DNA from 3 places in the Paenibacillus jepli genome. Region 3 is predicted to be linked to each of the others. Evidence: riboswitches for the same ligand, from Rfam matches in the RefSeq annotation. Region 3 holds a riboswitch; each other region holds the start of a gene.

Region 1 (6,872 bases), 4.1 Mb from region 3:
ACTCGGATGCAGACCTGCCGCCACGAGACCGGCGATATGCGCCATGTCGACCATGAACAGCGCGCCCACGTCGTTTGCGATCTGGCCCAGTTTCTCAAAGTCGATGATCCGCGGATAAGCACTTGCGCCGGCCACGATCATCTTGGGGCGATGCTTGAACGCGGCCTTGCGGACTTCGTCGTAATTGATCGTAAAGGTATCCTCTTCGACGCCGTATGCGACGAAGTTGTAGAGCAGACCGGAAGCGTTGACCGGGCTGCCGTGCGTCAGGTGACCGCCATGCGCCAGGTTCATGCCCAGCACGGTGTCGCCAGGATTGAGCGTTGCCAGATAGACTGCCATATTGGCTTGCGCGCCGGAGTGCGGCTGTACGTTGGCATGCTCGGCGCCGAACAGCTCCTTGGCGCGGTTGCGGGCGATGTCCTCGGCGATGTCGACGTGCTCGCAGCCGCCGTAGAAACGCTTGCCCGGATAGCCCTCGGCATACTTGTTGGTCAGCACAGAGCCCATGGCTTCGAGCACGGCCTCACTGACGATATTCTCCGATGCGATCAACTCGATGTTGTCGCGCTGACGCTTCAGCTCCAGGCCAAGCGCCGCGAGCAATTCGGGATCCTGTTTGCGCAGATGTTCCATAAGTAATAATATCCTCCCTGGATGCCGGCTCCGCCCGGCCCTGGCCGGTCTGTCCGGTGCGGGCCGCGGCGCGCGGGCATCAAATATAGTAATGGATTGAATCTCTAATCACATGTGCCGCCCCGCTGCTCGGGGGCGGACTCGGCCTCCCCCAGCACCGGCTGGCCGTCCAGCGTATATACTGCCCTTGCACCACCGATCAGCCGCGGCCGCGTCGTCGCCATCGTGACGTGAGCTGCTCCGATGCTGCGGATCGCAGGACGCAGCGGGACCGCAACACGGCGCAGATGCATGCCGATCAGCGTATCGCCGATATCGATGCCGGCATCGGCTTGTACGGCATCGACCAGCACCGGATCATTTAGCATCCGGTACGAGTAGGCCGCCATCGAGCCGCCTGCGCCCGGGATCGGTACGGCTGCTACTTCCTCCAGCCGGTAACGTTCCGCTGCCTCGCGCGTCAGCACGAGCGCCCGGTTGAGATGCTCGCAGCACTGGTAGACGGGGTAGAAGCCCCGTTCCCGGCGCACCGCCTCGATGCCTTCATAGATCGCCTGCGCGATCTCCTGCGTCCCTGAGGTGCCGATCCGCCGACCGGCCACTTCGCTTGTACTGACGCCGATAACCAGCAGCTGGCCGCTGCGCAGCCCCGCCGCTTCGGCCAGCTCGCGCACCGTCGCTGTCGTATCGGCTGTTATCGCCTGCAGTTCCGTATTCATTCAGCATGCCTCCCGTTTAAGGATGCGAGGAATATTTGTCTTCGAGCGCCTTGACCTTACCTACGCGGCCGATATGCCGCTCACCTTCGGAGAACGGCGTCTCCAGCCAGATCCTGATGATCTCCTGGGCTACGCCAGGTCCGATGACGCGCTCGCCGAGAGCCAGCACATTGGTGTCATTGTGCTCGCGGGTCGCTTTGGCGGAGAACAGATCATGCGTCAGGGCGCAGCGGATGCCGGGAATCTTGTTGGCGGCGATGGACATCCCGATACCGGTCCCGCAGATCAGAATCCCGCGCTCGGCTGTCCCTTCGATCACCTGGTTGCATACTTCGAGAGCATAGTCGGGATAATCGACCGATTGCTCGCAGCTGCAGCCGAAATCCTGCACCTCGTGCCCCAGCGACTCCAGGAAAGGAATCACGACATCCTTCAAGCGGTACCCCGCATGGTCAGCGCCGATTGCAATTTTCATACGAACCCTCCTAAAAGTTTTCCGAAGGAAAACTCACTTCGGAAGCGTGTGCTTAAGTTTTGCGAAGCAAAACTGCTTCGAAAGCATATGCTTAGTTTTCCGAAGGAAAACTCACTTCGGAAGCGTGTGCTTATGTTTTGCTCTCCCCATTATACCCGAATCACCCTCAAAAGACGAAAAAGAGCATGACGTGCAATGCACGCTGCTCTTTGCCCAGGCGACCGGCCCTATGTTCCGATGCTCCCCCGTGGTTGCCCACTTCCGTCGCCAGTTACACCGGATCCTTGATTGTTACCCTAACTATATAGCAACCCTATCCAAAAATCAAGCGGCTACTTCAGCTTGCGCAGCAGCTTCTGGACCGCTTCGGCAATCTCCTCCGCCGTCATCTCGTACTGCGCCAGACTGCCGCCGAACGGATCACCGATATCGAAGCTCGGGATCCGCGCTTCCAGCTCCAGCAGACGCGCCCGCTCCTGCTCCGTAAGCTGTCCCCCAAGCGCCTGCTTCATATGCAGATCCGTGTAGAGACGCTCCAGCTCTTCAATATCGGACAGCACCGCTTCCTCGCGGGCTACATATTCCTTCAGCGTGTGGCTCTTCTCCACGGCTTGCGGATACCGCTCCAGCAGGTGGCGCTTGTGGCCGGCCGTCATCGTCAAGATCAGATCCGCCCAATTAACCGCCTCGGCAGTCAGCGCGTGCGAGCTCTTATTGTGACTAATCTGACGGTGCCGCAGCGTCTCGGAGGCATGCGCGGATATCGGCAGCCCGTCTACCGTCGACACTCCCGCCGACCGCACCTCGACCGCGATTCCTTCCCGCTCCGCCATATCGCGCAGCAAAGCTTCCGCCATCGGGCTGCGGCAGGTGTTGCCGGTACATACGAATAAAATGCGTTTCAACGGCACAACTCTCCTTTCTGCCGGCGCAGACACAGATGTGTTCAATGTATAATACTAGTTCTCCATTATCACCAGTGTACCCTTTATTTTCACCAGATCCGGATCAGAATAAAAACATCAGACCGAATACAAGCAGGATAATACCGCCGCACGCTTCGCCATAGTCTCCCAAACTGCCCCCCGCCCGGCGGCCGATCAACAGTCCAATGATCGACATCAGACCGCCGAACAAGCCGAACATCAGCACGGTCAGCAGCATGTTCGCCGAGAACATCCCCAGTGACACGCCGACCGAAAAAGAATCCACACTCACCGTAAGACCCAGCAGCAGCGTCCCCCAAAGCGACCGGTGATCGATGCTGCTCTCCGAGCCGGGACGCAGCGAATGATACACCATATGCGCGCCCAGCAAGAATAGCAGAACCCCCGCTGCTGTAGTCGCCACTTGACCGAGCAAGCCGCTCATAAAATTTCCCGTCAGAATGCCCAGCAGGGGCATCGCCACATGAAACAAGGCGATCACGCAGCTGAGCCTCAGCACGTGACGCAGCCGGATCCCCTTCAGGCCGATCCCGATCCCCAGCGAGAAGGCATCCATCCCAAGCGCCACGGCCATCAACACTATCGTCATCAGCTGCCCTGCCGGTACGGTAGCTTCACCCATCATGGATGGCAGTCCTCCCCACGTCCAATCCGTCATTTGTTATCCAGCATATGCGGACAAGACGGCAAACATGACCAAGCCCTGTGTGAGGAACGGGGAGGGTCGGTAAAGGAAGAATACCGTTTACTGAGTTGGCGGCAATGGAGACACAGAGCCGTTTACGGAAGCCTCGCTTGGGGCATATAGCCTGTTAGCGTTATGCAGAGCTGGACGGCAAGACTGTCGCCTTATCAGCTCTGTACGGGGGCTCACGAGATCTGCACTAGGACTGACAGGATCAGGAACAGACTAGCTGCGGCATGCGGGAAAATTTCTCGTCCACGCATCTTCTGGCTTGCGCTATACTTCCACAACGCGGTGGCCTGCGGCTTTGACCAGACGGTTCATCAATGCGTCGCCGATCCCGCCAGCCGGACACGCCTCCGCCCAGATGCGCTCCACGCCGCTGCTGTCCATCTCCCGCAGCGCGGCATACAGGCCCTGCGCTGCCGTCTCCAGCTCTACTAGCGAACCGATCGCCAGGACGACGTCGGCGCGGTAATCCGCAGCATGCTCCGCATACGTAAGCACGCCGGTGACAGTTCCCCGCGCCCGGGCCGCGTCGATCGCGGACTGGATATACTCCTGCATCCGGACAGCCGCACCCTGCACGAGCTGCATCTCGCCCCTCGGCGCATAATGAGCATACTTCATGCCGGGAGAACGGGGCGCCTCCGGCTCGACTGCGGCGGATGACGCGGTCTCGCGCTGAGGGACTGCGAGACCCCCGGCAGTGACGTCCGCCGAGCCCGTCGCGGGCCGCTGCGGCGCACTCCCGTCAGACGAGCCGGTTACGGGCAGCTGGGGCGCACGCCTGTCAGGCGTCCGGCTCACCTCGGCGAAGCGGCTGAGCGCTTCGGCAGTGACCCCACCGGGCCGGAGGATGACGATCCGGCCGTCGACCACCTGGATGACGGTCGATTCCAATCCGATGCCCGTCGGCCCGCCGTCGACGAGCCCGTCGATCCGCCCGCCCAGATCCTCCGCCACGTGATCGGCCCGGGTCGGACTGGGCCGCCCGGACCGGTTGGCGCTGGGAGCCGCGACCGGACATCCCGCCGCGGCGATGAGCCGGAGCGCCACCGGGTGGTCCGGCATCCGCACGGCCACTGTATCCAGACCTGCGGTCACGAGCGGCGAGAGCGCTCCGGGACGGACAGGCAGGACCAGGGTGAGCGGCCCCGGCCAGAACGCCCCCATAAGTTCAGCCTCCAGGTCGCTGCAAGACTCTGTCAGCTGCGCCATCTGCTCCCGCTCGGCGATATGGACGATCAGCGGATTATCGGCAGGCCTGCCCTTGGCCTCGAAGATACGGGCTACCGCCTTGTCATTGGAGGCATCAGCCCCCAGACCGTAGACCGTCTCCGTCGGAAAAGCGATCAGGAAGCCGCGGCGCAGCAGCGCCGCCGCTTCCTGCAGTCCCGATTCGGCGGAGATCGACGTTTGGTCCTTCGCCAGGGTGTCAGCGCTCCCGAACATCGAAGATGATTCCGAGGCGCCATCTATTGCATTCTTATATTCAGTCGAATATACATGCCATCGTTTGGTCACATGATTCATTCCTTCAGCACTTGTCGAATCGGCATCAGCCGCATCCATTATACCATATCATGTTGTGTCGCAGTGATGTTAGCAGCTGCCGAGCACAGGAGACGCCCGCCCCCTGCATACGGACAGACGATCCGTTATTCGTCATCAGAAGTGCCCATCAGCATCCATCATACCCGCCTTTCGAGCGGATTCAAGTAACGTTTTACCCCTGGTTGAGCTTTGGTCGCCTTATGCAGCATTATCAATATATGTGCAACTACTCTGTCCGCAGCGGCATCGGAAAGGCTTTATCTCAGCTGAACAGCCCGCGGAAGAATTCGATGATCGACTGGATCAGATCCCAGAGGAAGAACCGAACCTCCGGCGCTTCACCAAGCTCCGGCAGCTCTGCCGGACTATCACCCGCTGTAGCTTCGGCGACCGTCGGCTCTGCTGCCACTGCTTCACCGCTAATTCCGTCTACGAAGCACAGCGGCGGAAACAGCACACACCACCAGTTCTGCCCCATACCTGCTCCGAGCGTCACCCGCACCGCTTCATAATCGCCCGCCGGATATACCTGGCTGCCGTACATTTTGGTAGGGAAAGGCACCGTCCCCAGCTCGACCTCGAAGCCGTAGTTAAACCCGCGGCTCTCCAGCACCTCGGCAATCCGGGCTTCCAGCACATCCATGTTCGTCAGGATGGTTGCGCGCGCCTCATTAATAGACTGCGGGCCACTCGCCCATGCCTCCATCTCAGCGACAATGGCGTCTCGGACATGGCGTTTGATCGCCTGATCCTGGGGAGCATCGGAGTTGGCCAGGATACGCAGGCGGATCGATTCCTCGGGGATCGAGCCCTGCACCACAGCTGCGTCCATACGCTGGCCTTCCCAGCTCATGATAAGTACCATCAGAACAACAAACAGATAACCGTACGATACGCGATAAGAAAAACGGGTATGATTGCGGATAACCATGTCACACAAGCCCCTCTCGTACGCATCCGTCGATGCGTCAGCTTGCGTTCCGGAACGTCTATGCTCCTCAGTATGTCCGGCCTATCCACTCTCTAAACCTATTAATCTCTGATTCAAGTAAATGGCAGGTCGAATCTAGCAGAGAACGGGCGGAGCACAGGTTCGTTGGAGCGGGCGGAGCTGCTGTAAGGGAGAAAAGGTTCGCTGGAGCGTGTGGCGGGTCTGGCGGAGCTGCTGTAAGGGAGAAAAGGTGCGTTGGAGCGGGCGGCGGGGCTGTGGAGGTGCTGTAAGGGAGAAAAGGTTCGTTGGAGCATGGGGCGGGGCTGGGGGAGCTGCTGTAAGGGAGAAAAGGTGCGTTGGAGCATGGGGCGAGTCTGGCGGAGCTGCTGTAAGGGAGAAAAGGTTCGTTGGAGCATGAGGCGGGGCGGATGGAGCTGCACGAAGAAGACGGCTCCATCCGCTAATCGTCCAACCCCTTTTATTTTAGCGCAAGCACATGCCGCTCAATGCCCGCATAATCCTCGATGATCCGTACCTCGCGCCAGGTGAAGGCTTCCTCCAGCAACCGGGCGACCTCCCGCGCCTGGCCCATTCCAAGCTCAAACGCCACGATGCGCGGCAGCCGGGACATTCCCTTCAGCTGCCCTATCATCCGGCGGTAGGGGTCCAGTCCGTCATCGCCGCCGACCAGCGCCAGATGCGGCTCAAAGTCTCGCACCTCCCGCTGCAGCTCCAGCAGATCGCCAGCGGGAATATATGGCGGGTTCGAGACGACGATATCTGCTGTCAGACCGGCCAACGCCGGAGATAACCCCTCCGCCGCGCCACCCTGCATGAACGGCGCCAGCAGGTCGCCCTGGACGAACGTCACCTGCTCCTCCACACCCAGCGATGCCGCATTGACTCCGGCGACTGCCAACGC
Region 2 (6,872 bases), 5.1 Mb from region 3:
TCCAAGGCGCGGGTTCCGGTGATGTCCGTTTTGCGATGGATGCGGTAGACGCAGCGGCACTCTCTGCCGCCGGCCGGTCAGCTACGGGCGGGCGGCCCGCAGTCGACCTGAGTGTAACGGTCGGCAGCGGCAGCGTCTCGGATTTTGGAGGCGGCAAAGTACGGCTGGGTATCCCTTACTCGCTCCGTGCGGGTGAAGATCCGAATGCAGTCGTCTACTACTATATTCCGAGCGCAGGCGCGCCTGCCGTCGTCCGCGGCGGCTGGTATAACCAGTCGGAAGGCGTCTTATATGCCGCTCTGGATCATTTCTCCGTGTATGGGATCGGCGTCAACCAGGTCTCCTTCACCGATGTCTCCGGCTGGGCCACAGACTACATTACGTACCTGTCCGCCCGCGGCATCATCGAAGGTATAGGCGAGCGGTTGTTTGCACCGGTCCAACCGGTGACCAGAGGCGAGTTCGTCGCGATTCTGGCGCGGCTCTCCGGAGCAGAAGGCATGGCATACCAGAGCGGCCTGTTCACGGACGTGCAGTCCGGCGACTGGTACGCCCCTTACGTCCAGTGGGGTTACGAGAGCGGCGTCGTGCAGGGTACCGGTCAGAACCGGTTCCAGCCGCGCGCTGCGATCAGCCGCCAGGAGCTGGCCGTGATGGTGGCCCGCTATGCAGCTGCCACGGAGTATGCCTTGCCTGTCATGAACCAGCCGCTAAGCTTCGGCGACCGTTCGCAGTTCGGCGAATGGGCGGTGGAAGCGATCGGCGCGCTCCAGCAGGCCGGGATTATCGACGGCCTCGGCGATGGCCGGTTCAACCCGCGCGGCACAGCCACCCGCGCGGAAGCGGCCAAGATGATCGCCGTGCTGCTGCAGGGCATGAGCAGGTAAATTTGTGTGATCGAGGCTGCTGGGCATGATGGCGCCAGATCGCTTCCGCAACGATGGCGACCGCCGGAAGCGTACGATAGCATGTGATGACGCCGCTGTTTCCTTCCTTTCTTCTCAGGGAGGAACAGCGGCGTTTTTTTTGCTGGCATTTAACTGGCTAGTCACCCCATGTACGTTGGCTATAGGGCTATTTTCTATATCAGCTGCTGCCCGCGTGCTGAGCTCGACCTTTTCGTAATCCTAACGGCTGCGTGCAGCTGCTCCAACCCACTGAACACGAAATTTCATATTCATTTCGCTCAAACACGCGGTAGGTAACTGAATAAGCACGATTTTTCGAGTTCATTTGCCGATTTAGAGGATAATCGACCCATTGAATATGATATTTTCATATTTGTTGGACAGAAACATTAGATTTAGGGAGCGGAATGCTCTATCCAGATGCGCTTTGGCAGTTAACTACTCTTCGCTGCGCAGCGTTCCCAGGTGGTAAGCACACCAGTCTCCTGAGTCGATGAGCCGGCCGCTGGCCGGCAGTCCGGGATATACATACACCCAGGCTATGTAACTGCTGCCTTCTGCGGCGACCTCCGCCTCGACCCGCTCGTATTCATTGGGTCCGTCAGGCCCGTAGTAGTCCTCCAGCTCGTCCAGGCGGCTCAGTACATCCGGTGTCACCCGGTAGAGCTCGCCGTGAGTACATGCCTCAGCATCCAGGACAATCGCCGGATAACCAAGTCCCGTATCCCATAACTGCGCCGCCAGTCGGGCTTGTCCGGACACCAGCTCGCTGTCCGACAGATATGCCGCATGGTTGCATTCGCTGCAGCGCAGCGTGCCATAGACAAACACCAGTTCATGCATTGGCAAATTCGCTTCGCCCCTTTTCTCGTCCTATCCGGCTGCTTCCTCCAGCCAAGCCTGAAAAGCAGACCACGACTTCGCGTTCAGACGCCGGACAATCACGGTATGCGCATATCCCCCTGCCCTGCTTGCGGCGCACCCAGTGGAAGATGGCGCTCGGCCCGGAAGCTCCGGACGCAGACGATCGTCCCCGCTGTGCCGCAGATCAAGAATGCGAGCAGTACGATTCCCATTTGCTTGAGCATAAGGAATAGATCGCTCATGAAATCTTTGCGGAGCGTGTAACTGCCCGGATCGCCTTCATCATCCAACGTCAGCGCAACCGTATACCAGCCCTCCTCCTCTACTTGAAACCGATAGACAGATTGTCCTCCTGTACCGTTTACCGTATAAGTCGTAGATGTGTCGGGGAGCACGCGCAGCTCCTGCTGGTCATTGAACACCTGCACATGCAGGCTGCGCACCTGGTTTCCCAGCGATTCGCTGGGCGTGAACGTGGCGCTAAAGGGAAGGAGCGACCCGTGAAGCTCGAATTCCCGAAATACCTGGTACTTGCCCGGCTTCATGAGAATGGATACACCGGTATCCAGCGACAGTACGATCCGTTCCATCCGGACGACGGTCACCAGCATGGCAGCTGCCGATGCGCCGATCCCGCCGAGCAGGATGATCCCGGCCAAGATCAGCAAGCCGTAGCGCTGTAAAAATCGCGGCATAGCGTTGTCTCCCCTACAAATCCTTGATATAAGCGACGATGCGTCCAGCCTCCCGGAAGCCTACCCGCTCGTGAAACGCCTGGCTGCCAGTGTTATGAAGCTCTGTATCGGACGCCAGCTCGCGGCAGCCCGCGGCTCTGGCCCACTCGGATCCTGCTTTCACCAGTGCCCGGGAGACGCCCTGACCGCGATGTCCCTCTGCCACATAGATGCCCTCGACAAAGCCAACCGGACTGCTGACGGCCCCCTCGACATAATCTTTTCTTAACGACAAATGAATAAATCCGATGCGTGCTTCACCAGCGACAGCAACAAGGACTTGATTGTTGTCAGAATGCAGCATCGCCGCGAACTCCGTCCGCAGTTCCTCTTTTTCACTGTCCGGCCATAGCAGGAAGGCCAGTTCGGCCACATCGCCGACGTGTGCTTCGGTTGCTTTTTCGATCTGCATGATGAACGCCACCTTTGAGTATAAAATCGACTTGTTCAGTTCTCTCTTGATTATGAAACATGCGTTCCGGAAAGGGAAGCGATTCTTTCGCACATAAGAGACGTGAGATGCGCTTGACATTCTGGCGCAATCACGACTATTATAGATACACAAGATCTTTTATTGTCTCAATAAAGGACTTAAAGAGTCTGTTAAATCCGCTAAGGAGGCAGGAAAATGACAATGAATACTTACGAATGTGCCATCGTCGGCGGCGGCCCCGCCGGTTTGAACGCTGCGCTTGTACTCGGCCGGGCCAGGCGGCGCGTAGCTCTGCTGGATAACAATCAGCCGCGCAATGCGGTGACGCATGCTTCTCACGGGTTTATTACCCGTGATGGTATCAAGCCTGAAGAGTTCCGCCGCATCGGTTATGAGGAAGTGCTGCGTTATCCGAGTGTAGAGCATCACGAGGAGGAGGTCATCCGCATCGGGCGGCTCGAAGATGGCTTCGAGCTGGAGACGGCAGCAGGCAAGCGGATTCGGGCGCGCAAGATCATCCTCTCGTCCGGGCTCAAAGAAGTGCTGCCCGAAATCGACGGGGCCCGCGAATATTATGGCAAGAGCCTGTTCAACTGCCCGTTCTGCGACGGCTGGGAGCTGCGCGATCAGCCGCTGGTCGCCCTCTCGGAGAACAGCGATCTCTTCCATAAGGCCAAGCTGCTCATGAACTGGAGCCGCGACCTTATCTTGTGCACCAACGGAAAAGGAACGGTAACGGAAGAGGAAAGAGAGCAGTTGGCGGCAAGGAACGTACGGGTTATCGACACGCCGGTTGCCGCATTTGCCGGTCAGGACGGACAACTGGAGGCGGTTGTCTTCACTGACGGCACGCGGATCGCCCGCACTGGCGGCTTCCTCTCCCCTGCCCAGGTGCCGCAGCTCGTGCTCCATGAATCTCTGGGATGCGAGAAGAATGAAATGGACGGTCTCGTCGTCGACGCGATGGGACGGACGACAGCATCCGGCGTCTACGCCGCAGGGGATGCTTCGTATGTTATGCCCTCCCAGTTGATCTTCGCCGCAGCCTCCGGCAGCCGCGCTGGCATCGGCGTCCATGCCGATCTGACTGAGGAAGACTGGCACAAGCAGTCTCAGGAGGCGTGAACGATGGCTCATGGTTGGAATGGGCCATCCCGTCCAGACGCAGCGCGCCAGTTCCAACAGCCCATCGATGAGCTGTTGGCGCTGCTGCAGCCCCGGCCGGGAGAGCGTATCCTCGACGCCGGGTGCGGTTCGGGGGATCTGACCGCCCGGATCGCCGCCTCCGGAGCAGCTGTGCAAGGCATCGACAGTTCGGCGGAAGCCATCGCCAGGGCCCGTGTGCAGCATCCGCAGCTGGATCTCCAGGTGTCGGACCTGACCAGTTACCGCAGTGCGCATCCCTATGATGCGGTTTTCTCCCACGCGGTCCTGCATTGGGTCGCAGACGCCGAAGCCGCCGCCGCTTCCATCCGACTGGCGCTCCGCCCGGGCGGCCGGTTCGTCGCCGAGTTCGCCGGGCAGGGCAACACTGCTGCGATCCTCACTGGGCTCGAACAGGTCTTGACGAGTCAAGGCTACGCGTGGGAAGGCCGCAACCCATGGTATCACCCCACCATTGGTCAGTACGCCAGCCTTCTCGAACGGATCGGCTTTCGCGTCACCTACGCCCAGCACACGGGGCATGCCAGACCGCTGCAAGGGGAAGACGGCCTGCAGAGATGGCTGGCCAGCTTTTCTTCAGTTCTGCTACCCGATCTTAGTCCTCCCGAGCAGGCTGCGATCATCCAGAACGTCGAAGATAGGCTCCGGCCCCAGCTTTACGACGGCGAGCGATGGATGATCGATATCAGTCGGCTGCGCATCTCTGCGGTTAGAGTTCGCTAGAGCCTGTATCTGCCACCAAAATAATCTCCACCCCCTCTTTCCAACTTTCCCCTTCTCTGCTAGAATAGATCAAACACCCTGCGGCAACTGGCGATGCGAGTGGAATCAACCACAAGGGAGCCTGCAGGTCCGACTATTCCGTTCGCCTGGGAAAAGTATCTGAACGCGGCTTCGTCTGATGACGAGCTTCGTACAGATGCTTTTTTTCGTTCTTGAAGCCTATTCTGAAGGAGGTCTTCCGCAATGACTGTCATTATGAAAGCCAAGGAAGCTGCTGATGAGGTGTACCGCCAGGTCAAGATGGAGGTTGGAGCATGCAAACAAAAAGGGATCTACCCCACGCTGGCCGTGCTGCTGGTGGAGGGTGATCCGGCATCGGCGTACTATGCCGCGGCCAAGCGGAAGGTAGCCGAGAGGCTGGGCATCAACTATGAGATGCACACCGCAAGCGCGGATGTAAGCGAGGATGAAGTGCTGAACATGCTCGAAGCCTGGAACGGGGACCCGAGGGTACATGGCATCCTGCTCGAGCTGCCCCTGCCTCCGCATCTCGCGGGCAGGCATCTGGAGAATGCTGTCTGTGCCGAGAAAGATATCGATGGAGTGAACCACTGGAACCAGCAGGCCACGAGGACAGGCGAGCCCGGACTGTACCCGGCAACCCCTCAAGCCTGCATCCGGCTGCTTAAGCATTATGGCTATACACTGGAGGGCAAAAATGTGACCCTGGTCGGCCGAGGCCAGACCGTCGGCATGCCGCTCTTCCATATGCTGCAGCACGAGCAGGCGACCGTAACCGTCTGTCACTCGCGGACCCCGGATCTTGCCTTTCACCTGGGACATGCCGACATCGCCTTTGTCGCCGTAGGGCGTCCCGATACGGTCAAGGGATCGATGGTGCATGATGGCTTGGCTGTCATCGATGCCGGCATCCATGAGACAGAGGACGGGCGAATCGTCGGCGATGTCTCGTCCGAGGCGCGCGACCGCGCCGCCGCATTATCCCCCGTGCCTGGCGGTGTCGGCACCTTGACGACCGCTATCCTGTTCGAGAATTTGATGACAGCTGTCAGGACACAATTTGAGGAGGCGTGGAAATGACGGAGCAGCTTACCTGGGATCATCCGACCCGCACGTTCCTGGAGCGTGCCGCCAGTGCCGAGCCGACGCCGGGCGGCGGCAGCGTCGCTTCCCTGGCTGCGGCGCTCGCCGCAGCCATGACCTCGATGGCCGCCCGGCTGTCTCAGGGCGACAAGTACGCCGAGCATCGCGGCCAGACCGATGAAGCGATCCGGCTGCTGCAGACGTTGACGGCTTCCTGTGAGCGTCTGATGCATGCGGATATTACAGCCTTTGACGGCTACATGGCAGCGCTGCGGCTGCCCAAGGAGACAGCGGAAGACAAGCTCGCCCGCCGGCAAGCCCTCGACAAGGCTACCGAGGAGGCAATCGAGGTACCGCTGCAGCTGGTCCGGCTATGCGGGGATGGCATCCGCTGTACGCAACGCCTTGCTGCGATCTGCAACCCGCATGTCATCTCCGACCTCGGGATCGGCGCCATCCTCTTCGACGCGGCCGCCCAGTCTGCCGGACTAACGGTGGAGATCAATCTCGCCGCGCTTCGCGACCAAGCCGTCAAGACGCGCTATGCCAAAAGCCTCGCCGCCCAGATCCGCGAGATCGCCGATCTGAAAAGCGAGGCCCTGGAGATCACGCGCACGCGAATCGGGTCGTAGTGGAGCTAGAAGGCGCCAAAGCGGCTGCCCGCGGCGACGTTCTTGGGGGAGATCCGCTCGATTGCCGCGAGGTCGTCTGCCGACAGCTCGACCTGCAGGGCGCCGAGATTTTCTTCTACACGCTCCAGCCGCTTGGTGCCGGGGATCGGTACGACGCCTTCGCCCTGGGCCAGCAGCCAAGCAAGCGCCAGTTGGGCAGGCGTGCACCGTTTCCGTGCCGCCATCTCCTCGATCAGGCCGACGACTTCGATATTTTTGTAGAAATTGTCACCCTGGAACCGGGGGAAATGGTGACGGTAATCGTCCGCCG
Region 3 (6,872 bases):
TCCTCACGCCCCGCGTCATGGAACGCGAAAAACTTTCGTGGCGGTCCTATGTCAGATGGTTCCTTCCACAACATCTGAGAAACCGAGGGCGTTCAGCCGCCGCGTGATTTCGTAACCGTAAGTTTCCTTACGGCTTATAATTTCAAGCACACAGCCCTCTAGCCCGCCTTTAAGCATTTCTGTAAGATTTTCCCACACATTCATCCCCTTCTAGTCTGTAACACCGGTATGCAGTATTACTAACTACCTCTACAAAGTAACACGCAGTAGATAATTTGTCAACTCAACCGTTAACACCTTTCCCATGTGTTCAACGAGAAACGGTAGCCGGGTCGGATGACCGGCTACCGCATATCCTGGTTCAGCTATCGTTGAGACACTCAGACATAATTTCGAATGCTTACTGTTTGGATACCATCCATGTGACGCCGAATTTATCGACCACTTCTCCATAGTAAGCCCCCCATGGCTGAAGAGAAAACGGATGCTTGCTTTCGCCGCCCTCGCTTAGCTTGGTATAGGCCGTTCTGGCTTCGGCCTCATCGTTATAGGTCAAAGATAAGCAGATGCTGCGATTATAAGCTACCGGCTCGAATGAATCGGACATCATAAACGTATTTGTACCCGCCACAGTCAAAGCTAAATGCATGACTTTATCCTTCATCACTTCGGGTGTTCCCGGCGTCTCACCGAATGTGGTGAGGAACTGAATCTCGCCTCCAAGCGCTTCGATGTAAAAATTCGCCTGCCCTCTTGCATCCTCTGACATCAAGTAAGCGTTCATTTGTGCTCCCATAATCATTCAACAACCTTTCCATTTGAAATTGTCTATCTATAGGGGACGACGAATGAACAATTTCGAAATCGACAAGGTTTTTTTCTTTTCGCATAAATTTCTTTATTAGAAATCGCTACTATATGGGTTGGCTTACAAATCGATATCAAACGCCGCTTGTATACTATAGTTCTATTATTTGTCCCAATTGGTCCTCAAAATGTTAAACCGGTGAAGCTTCTCAGGATCCCTCACCAGATAAAGATCCGATATTCCAGAAGCATTGAAGGAAAAGCTAAAAACAGCGATGATTGAGCCATACGCCTCCATGATGATTCCCGGGCGGCCGCTAATTTCACAGATGGTGCAGCGGAATGGCTTGGGTACTTCCGGTTCGACGGCTTCAAAAAATCTTGTAATGATCTTCGAGCCGACAATGGGATGCAAGGCCGCCTTTTCTTGTCCTCCCCCGTCCATATACAGCGTTGAATCTACAGACAGGACCTCCACCAGCCTGCTAATATTGCCCGTAGACATAGCACTGACGAATCGTTCTACTACTGCTGTCATGCTTGCCGGAGTTGGTTCCGTTAGCCGATGCTGCGAAGTCAGCTGGCTTCCCAAGCCTTTGCGCGCCCGGAAAAACACTTGCCGGCAGGCATTTGCGTTTTTATCTACAATCTCTCCTATTTCATCAAACGACAATTGAAAAACTTCCCGCAGGACAAATACAATCCGTTCCGTTGCTGTAAGCTGCTTAACTAGCAAATGGCATGCCAGAGCCAGGGACTCCTTCATGACATAAGCCGCTTCAGGATCCTGTGATTCCCCCCCTTCCGTAACAATCGGCTCAGGCAGCCAGATGCCGGTATACAACTCGCGTTGACGGGCAGCCGATTTCAGCCGGTTTATGCTCAGATTATGGACAGTCCGGCATAAGTACGCCTTACGATCGCGGACAGAGCCCGGCGGTTGCTTCTCCAGAGCTAGATATGCCTCCTGTACCATATCCTCCGCATCGCTTCTGCGACCTACTATATGATAAGCAATCGAAAAAAGCAGCGGTTTATATTCCTGATAATGATCGATCCTGTTCATCTCCTTGCTTCAAAAGGATGATCCAATCGTCCGATGACCGCATTGGCTGCTATTTTGGCGCTCGCAAACGACGCATCAGCAAGCATACCGGTAGTTCCGACCCAATCTCCGGCAACGAATAGGCCGACAACGCCATCGACCTCGGAACCGAAGCCGGCATCTCCTGCCGCTTTACGATAATCGTGGGCTACCGTGATGCACGGCAAGTATTGCCTTGTTCTTTCATATTGTCGCCATCCCGGCCATACCAAGTCAAGCCCCTTCTCCAACTGATGCAAGTCTGCCTTGGCATCTCCGGGTGAGTCACCGAGATGCTTGATCATATGGACGACTGACGAACCATTATTGCTCATCTTCGCGACGGTACTTGGGTTGTTGTAGAAAAGCGGTTGATCCAGCCAGAATCCGGCGAGAAATGAAGGCCGCTTGCCGGAAATATCGTGTAGCACGACATCCAGGCAGGCGGCCTTGATCGGCGTCGCCAGTCCGATCTGTTTGATGAAAGCGGGAGTCGCAGCTTCTCCCAATAGCTTTACGAGATCCTGGGGACCCGCGCACACAATGGCATTCGAAGTGTGGATGACAGAGCCGTCCTTCAGACGGACACCTCGTAATCCGCCGTCTTGCAGCACCAAAGCTTCCGCTCTCGTACCGGGAACTAGAACAACGCCGGATCGAGCCGCCAGGTCGGATAACTGACGTATTAATGAACCCCATCCTTCATCGATGTAAAAGGCTTTGCCCGTTAAGGTGCGCTTTAATTGTCCAACTGCTGCCCCGGCATCCAGCAGCTCCGGGTGCGGAACAAAGGAGTTGGAGCGGCTGACCGCATAAAGTGCATGTCGTACCATCGGGCATTGAAACTCCCGTTCCACCCATTCCTGCAGGCTGATTCCTTGCAAGAGCGTTGAGTCTAGGCTTGGAAGCTTCATCATCATCCGAACCATCTCCATTTTCCCTTTTACAGAATACAGTTTGGACATCATTAATTGAACTGGACCCGCGGGAAAAGGATGCATCTGTTCATCCCATACAGCAACGGCTGATGCCGGAGGATTACCCCCCTTAAGACAAAGGTTTAATTCTTTCAGCACTTCTTCTCCTTCGCCGCCCTCATAAAACGCGTGTACACCCAAATTGAGATAGGCACCCTGCTTTTCGTTTGTCATCGCCCGACCACCGAACTTTTTTGATGTGTCCATCAGCGTGACGGAATGCCCCGCCCGGGCCACATAGATCGCCGCAACAAGTCCTGCTATGCCTCCACCAATCACAACCGTGTTATCCTTCGCATCCACTGCTTTCATCCCTCCACCCTCTCTAGTCGATCATCTGATTCACTTCACACACATATGACAAGCGAGAGGAGCGGTTTGTTACACAATTGGATTGTGGGGGATAAAACAAACGAATGGGTCGAACGTTCTTATCTATTAAAAAAAGAGCAGCGCCGCGGCGCTGCTCCCTGTCTGATTCACCTATCATTACCGGCTATCTAGTCTTCTTATTCCAGCCACTCGCCCATGTTTAAGCAACTTTTGATTTACTTTTATCGCTTTCGACTACCGTATAGAAAATAAGTATTGCTCTAAAGCCTTGACCTCTCCTATAATATACAGTAAATATATGGGATGCGTAACTGGCGAGAACGTAGATCACTACGGGGGAGCGCATCCGTCACATAAGCCGTTCGCCTGGGCAAAGCATTTGGTTGATTGTAAACCAGATGCTTTTCTATATTTGAGGAGCGTGTCAGGATGGCAACTGCGAAGAAAGTAGCGGTACTGGTATACGATCAGGTGGATGCATTGGACGTAACGGGTCCGTTCGACGCGTTCGTGGTAGCGAGTAATCGGGGACAGGACTTTCATGTCTTTACGGTCGCACTGGAATCAAAAGCACAGATTAGAACCATTAGCGGCTTGACGATAATGCCGGAATTCGATGCTTTGGATTGTCCGCCGCCGGACATCCTGGTCGTACCGGGCGGTTGGGGAGCTCGCAAGGAAATCCATAATGAGAAGCTTATCCACTGGATCAGCGAAACCTCTCAGCAAGCCGCATTCACACTGTCCATCTGTACAGGGGCACTACTGCTCGCTAAGTCCGGGCTTCTCGAAGGAAAGCGAGCAACCACCAATAGACGGGCCATGGATCTGTTAGCGGAGCTCGCCCCGCCCAGCGCGACGCTCATGGAGAATGTCTGCTACGTGGATAACGGGAGCATCATTACGTCCGCGGGCGTTACCGCTGGCATCGATGCCGCGTTGCATCTGATCGCAAAGCTCCTCGGAGAGCAGCGTGCGATCGATACGGCGTCGAGACTGGAGCATGACTGGCGAAGAGAGCCCTCCGAATCACTTGCGATCCGAAGGGCAACCGTTGATGATGTGGAGGGGATCCTCTTTCTTCTAACCGACGCTGCGCGATGGATTCATACAGCCCATGGCTTCTGGCAATGGCGTGTAGAAAGCTTTACTTTCGAGAATGTACATACCTTTGTCCAAGATCATGAAGTATTCGTCGCCTTGCAGGGACATGAGCTCGTCGGCTGTTTCTCCGTCCAATGGGGGTACGAGATAATATGGGGTGAACAATATCACGAACATGCGGGATATGTGCATCGGTTATGCGTCTCGCGCCACCGCAAGGGCAAAGGTATCGGCCGGGAACTCCTTCGTTACGCAGAAAGCTATATCCATGCACAAGGAAAACGCTGGATCCGTCTCGACTGCATGGCCGACAATCCCAGTCTCAATGCCTACTACACCAGTCTAGGATTCGTGAGGCAAGGCCGCTTTGACGCACAATTTTGGAGCGCGAATCTGTACGAGAAAGAGATCACAGAAAAGGTCTAAACGACAAAAGTAGTCGTCAATAAGGTATGACGGGTTACTAGCCGATTACTGTTATTTCACCCCAAAATTCTTTCACTTCATCCAGGATTTGATCAGCCGGCATGATGGTGGCTTCAACAATCGATGTACCTGTTTTTCTTAAAAAGTACTGGACCAAATGATATCCGCAAGCATAGCCCGCAGCATAAGGCATATTGACCGGTTCAACATTATGAAGCTTTGCGATTTCGTCACCATACAGATATGGGGACAAGTTTTCCCATCCCGTTAGCTGCAATTGTTCTCGAAGCACAGGTTTTATGCGCTTGTTAAGTGTTTCTGCGTTTGTTTTCGTAACCCAAGGGCCGAGCATTTCCCCTCCAAACATGAGAGCAGCAAAGCTTTCTGCCAACCCTTCGCTTACGATGAGCTCGCCCAAATTAACGTTGTGATCCCACTGTATATATTGATATCGCACATTATGGTTGCACTCGTGCGCCAGCGCGGCCGGCATCCGGGGAACCGTGTATGCATTTGGCAAGAGTGTGCATGTAATGTAGCCTGGAATGCCCCCAAAGCCGCTATATCCTCCGTTAATAACCAAGGACCGGCTCTCCGGATTACCGAGTTGAATGGTGAATATATAATCGGATACGGGGAGTTGGATCCCCTGCTCTACAAACAGGTGCAGACTTTTCTTCACGGACTCCTCGCATTCGAGCCAGAAGGATTCGGAGGAGATCTGGTCAATCTCCTCCTGAATCTCAGGAGTAATCTGTACAGGGGATCGGTGCATCATATTATTCATTATCATGACATCAAACCCATGCGGCTCTTCAGCTTTGAATGGAATCTGCTGAATGCGCCATTGCCCCATGTAAGGGGCCAACATTTCGTTTCTAAATACTTCGACTTTCTCCTCGGGGGAAGCCTGGGCAACTTTGCGGTAAATATGATCGGAACGCAAGGTTGTTATGTTCATCTCTCTCACTCCTAGTCGTTGATAGTGAGAAGTATGCACCATAACCTAACGTCAAAGTCAAGCTCCTTTATTAACAAATGCAGGTCTTTTTCTTGCTGCCGATCCGCCCCTTGGCCTCGAGCTTGCTGATATATTCGGCTGCAAGCGGCACTTTGCAAGCCGTATTCCCCACATCCACCTGCACCTTGCCGATTGCCTCAGCCACTGCCATCGCATCCTCCGTTAAAGGCTCAACGTATGCTCCAACGGAAATGACAAACGTATTCATCACATAGCGCACCCAGTTGCGCTCACCGTGGATGGTATCACGTACTCTTGTCAAATAACGTCGTATCTCCTCCAAGTCGAGCGCTTCGTCTGGCGCAACCGATACATAATTAGCGTACGTACTCCATCCGCTTACAGCGACCAATTCTTCCGGCGAGCCGATCCACTCCACAGCCAGCTCACGGGCATACGGACTTTCTGCTGCCACTCTTGCAACGATATATTCGGCGGGTGAGTGCCAATTGGCGCCTGTTACCCACTGCTGCAGCTGTTCTTTGGTTATCGACTTCGGATTGATGCTCAGTCCAGCCAAGTACATCGCGTCGTAATTGCCGGATGCATACAACTGCAGAGCGAGACCTTGGTCTTTTTTCACATGCTTGACCAGCTTCTTCATGTCTCCGATCCTGACGCCAAAGAACGGCTCTTTCGCACCATGGCGAAGGAAGGTGCTTTTCGTCTGCTCAGTTCCCATGCCGGCCAATGACTGCATCACTTCTTCGTAGATCATCACTTGTTCACGCTCCTGATCTTCTTTTTTAACCAAGCCGCTATTCACATTCTCCATTATAAAACCCAGAGTCCCTGTAGATGCAAGCAAAAGGAAATATGCCGCCTCGATCGTGACCGAATCTAGGCGGCATGTCCAGGATGACTGTTAGGTTAAGTATAGCTTAGTGAAGGGTTCGAAGATACGTAATCTTCATGGGTGATGTGAGAATCGCTGGCATTGCAGCTATGACATATCTACTGGCTAACTGTAAAGTTGTCAAAGATGGCCTTCGTGTTCGCGTAGACGCGCGCACCGATCTTGCCGCTGGCGTGCGTGCTATCCGAAGCGCTCAGCTGCAAGACCTCATCTTGATAGACTGCAATCTCATCACCGCTGAGCACGATCCTGTACGTATGGGAC

The links. A riboswitch is a leader RNA that binds a small molecule or an ion and turns the genes downstream of it on or off. The one in region 3 is predicted to bind ZMP and ZTP.
Region 1: it holds a riboswitch for ZMP and ZTP, as region 3 does, so the genes downstream of both, rpiB (ribose 5-phosphate isomerase B) here and ABC336_RS00815 (GNAT family N-acetyltransferase) in region 3, are expected to answer to the same signal.
Region 2: it holds a riboswitch for ZMP and ZTP, as region 3 does, so the genes downstream of both, ABC336_RS22560 (bifunctional 5,10-methylenetetrahydrofolate dehydrogenase/5,10-methenyltetrahydrofolate cyclohydrolase) here and ABC336_RS00815 (GNAT family N-acetyltransferase) in region 3, are expected to answer to the same signal.

Annotation. Positions count from the first base shown of each region.
Region 1 covers NZ_JBDFMD010000001.1:4,267,262-4,274,133, reverse strand. The annotation lists gene ABC336_RS18530 (serine hydroxymethyltransferase) at 1-636, opposite strand, end outside; gene ABC336_RS18525 (TIGR01440 family protein) at 741-1,355, opposite strand; gene rpiB (ribose 5-phosphate isomerase B) at 1,372-1,830, opposite strand; ZMP/ZTP riboswitch at 2,035-2,115, opposite strand; gene ABC336_RS18515 (low molecular weight protein arginine phosphatase) at 2,163-2,735, opposite strand; gene ABC336_RS18510 (manganese efflux pump MntP) at 2,839-3,399, opposite strand; gene ABC336_RS18505 (L-threonylcarbamoyladenylate synthase) at 3,739-4,917, opposite strand; gene spoIIR (stage II sporulation protein R) at 5,282-5,950, opposite strand; gene ABC336_RS18495 (N5-glutamine methyltransferase family protein) at 6,429-6,872, opposite strand, start outside.
Region 2 covers NZ_JBDFMD010000001.1:5,292,071-5,298,942, reverse strand. The annotation lists gene ABC336_RS22590 (S-layer homology domain-containing protein) at 1-887, shown strand, start outside; gene ABC336_RS22585 (gamma-glutamylcyclotransferase family protein) at 1,347-1,751, opposite strand; gene ABC336_RS22580 (hypothetical protein) at 1,850-2,467, opposite strand; gene aac(6') (aminoglycoside 6'-N-acetyltransferase) at 2,481-2,918, opposite strand; gene ABC336_RS22570 (NAD(P)/FAD-dependent oxidoreductase) at 3,135-4,064, shown strand; gene ABC336_RS22565 (class I SAM-dependent methyltransferase) at 4,068-4,826, shown strand; ZMP/ZTP riboswitch at 4,901-4,985, shown strand; gene ABC336_RS22560 (bifunctional 5,10-methylenetetrahydrofolate dehydrogenase/5,10-methenyltetrahydrofolate cyclohydrolase) at 5,070-5,927, shown strand; gene ABC336_RS22555 (cyclodeaminase/cyclohydrolase family protein) at 5,924-6,562, shown strand; gene ABC336_RS22550 (aldo/keto reductase) at 6,568-6,872, opposite strand, start outside.
Region 3 covers NZ_JBDFMD010000001.1:161,534-168,405, forward strand. The annotation lists partial or broken gene ABC336_RS00795 (PadR family transcriptional regulator) at 1-204, opposite strand, end outside; gene ABC336_RS00800 (VOC family protein) at 401-802, opposite strand; gene sigJ (RNA polymerase sigma factor SigJ) at 971-1,873, opposite strand; gene ABC336_RS00810 (phytoene desaturase family protein) at 1,870-3,180, opposite strand; ZMP/ZTP riboswitch at 3,499-3,580, shown strand; gene ABC336_RS00815 (GNAT family N-acetyltransferase) at 3,631-4,731, shown strand; gene ABC336_RS00820 (DUF2268 domain-containing putative Zn-dependent protease) at 4,769-5,692, opposite strand; gene ABC336_RS00825 (DNA alkylation repair protein) at 5,763-6,470, opposite strand; gene ABC336_RS00830 (glycoside hydrolase family 9 protein) at 6,707-6,872, opposite strand, start outside.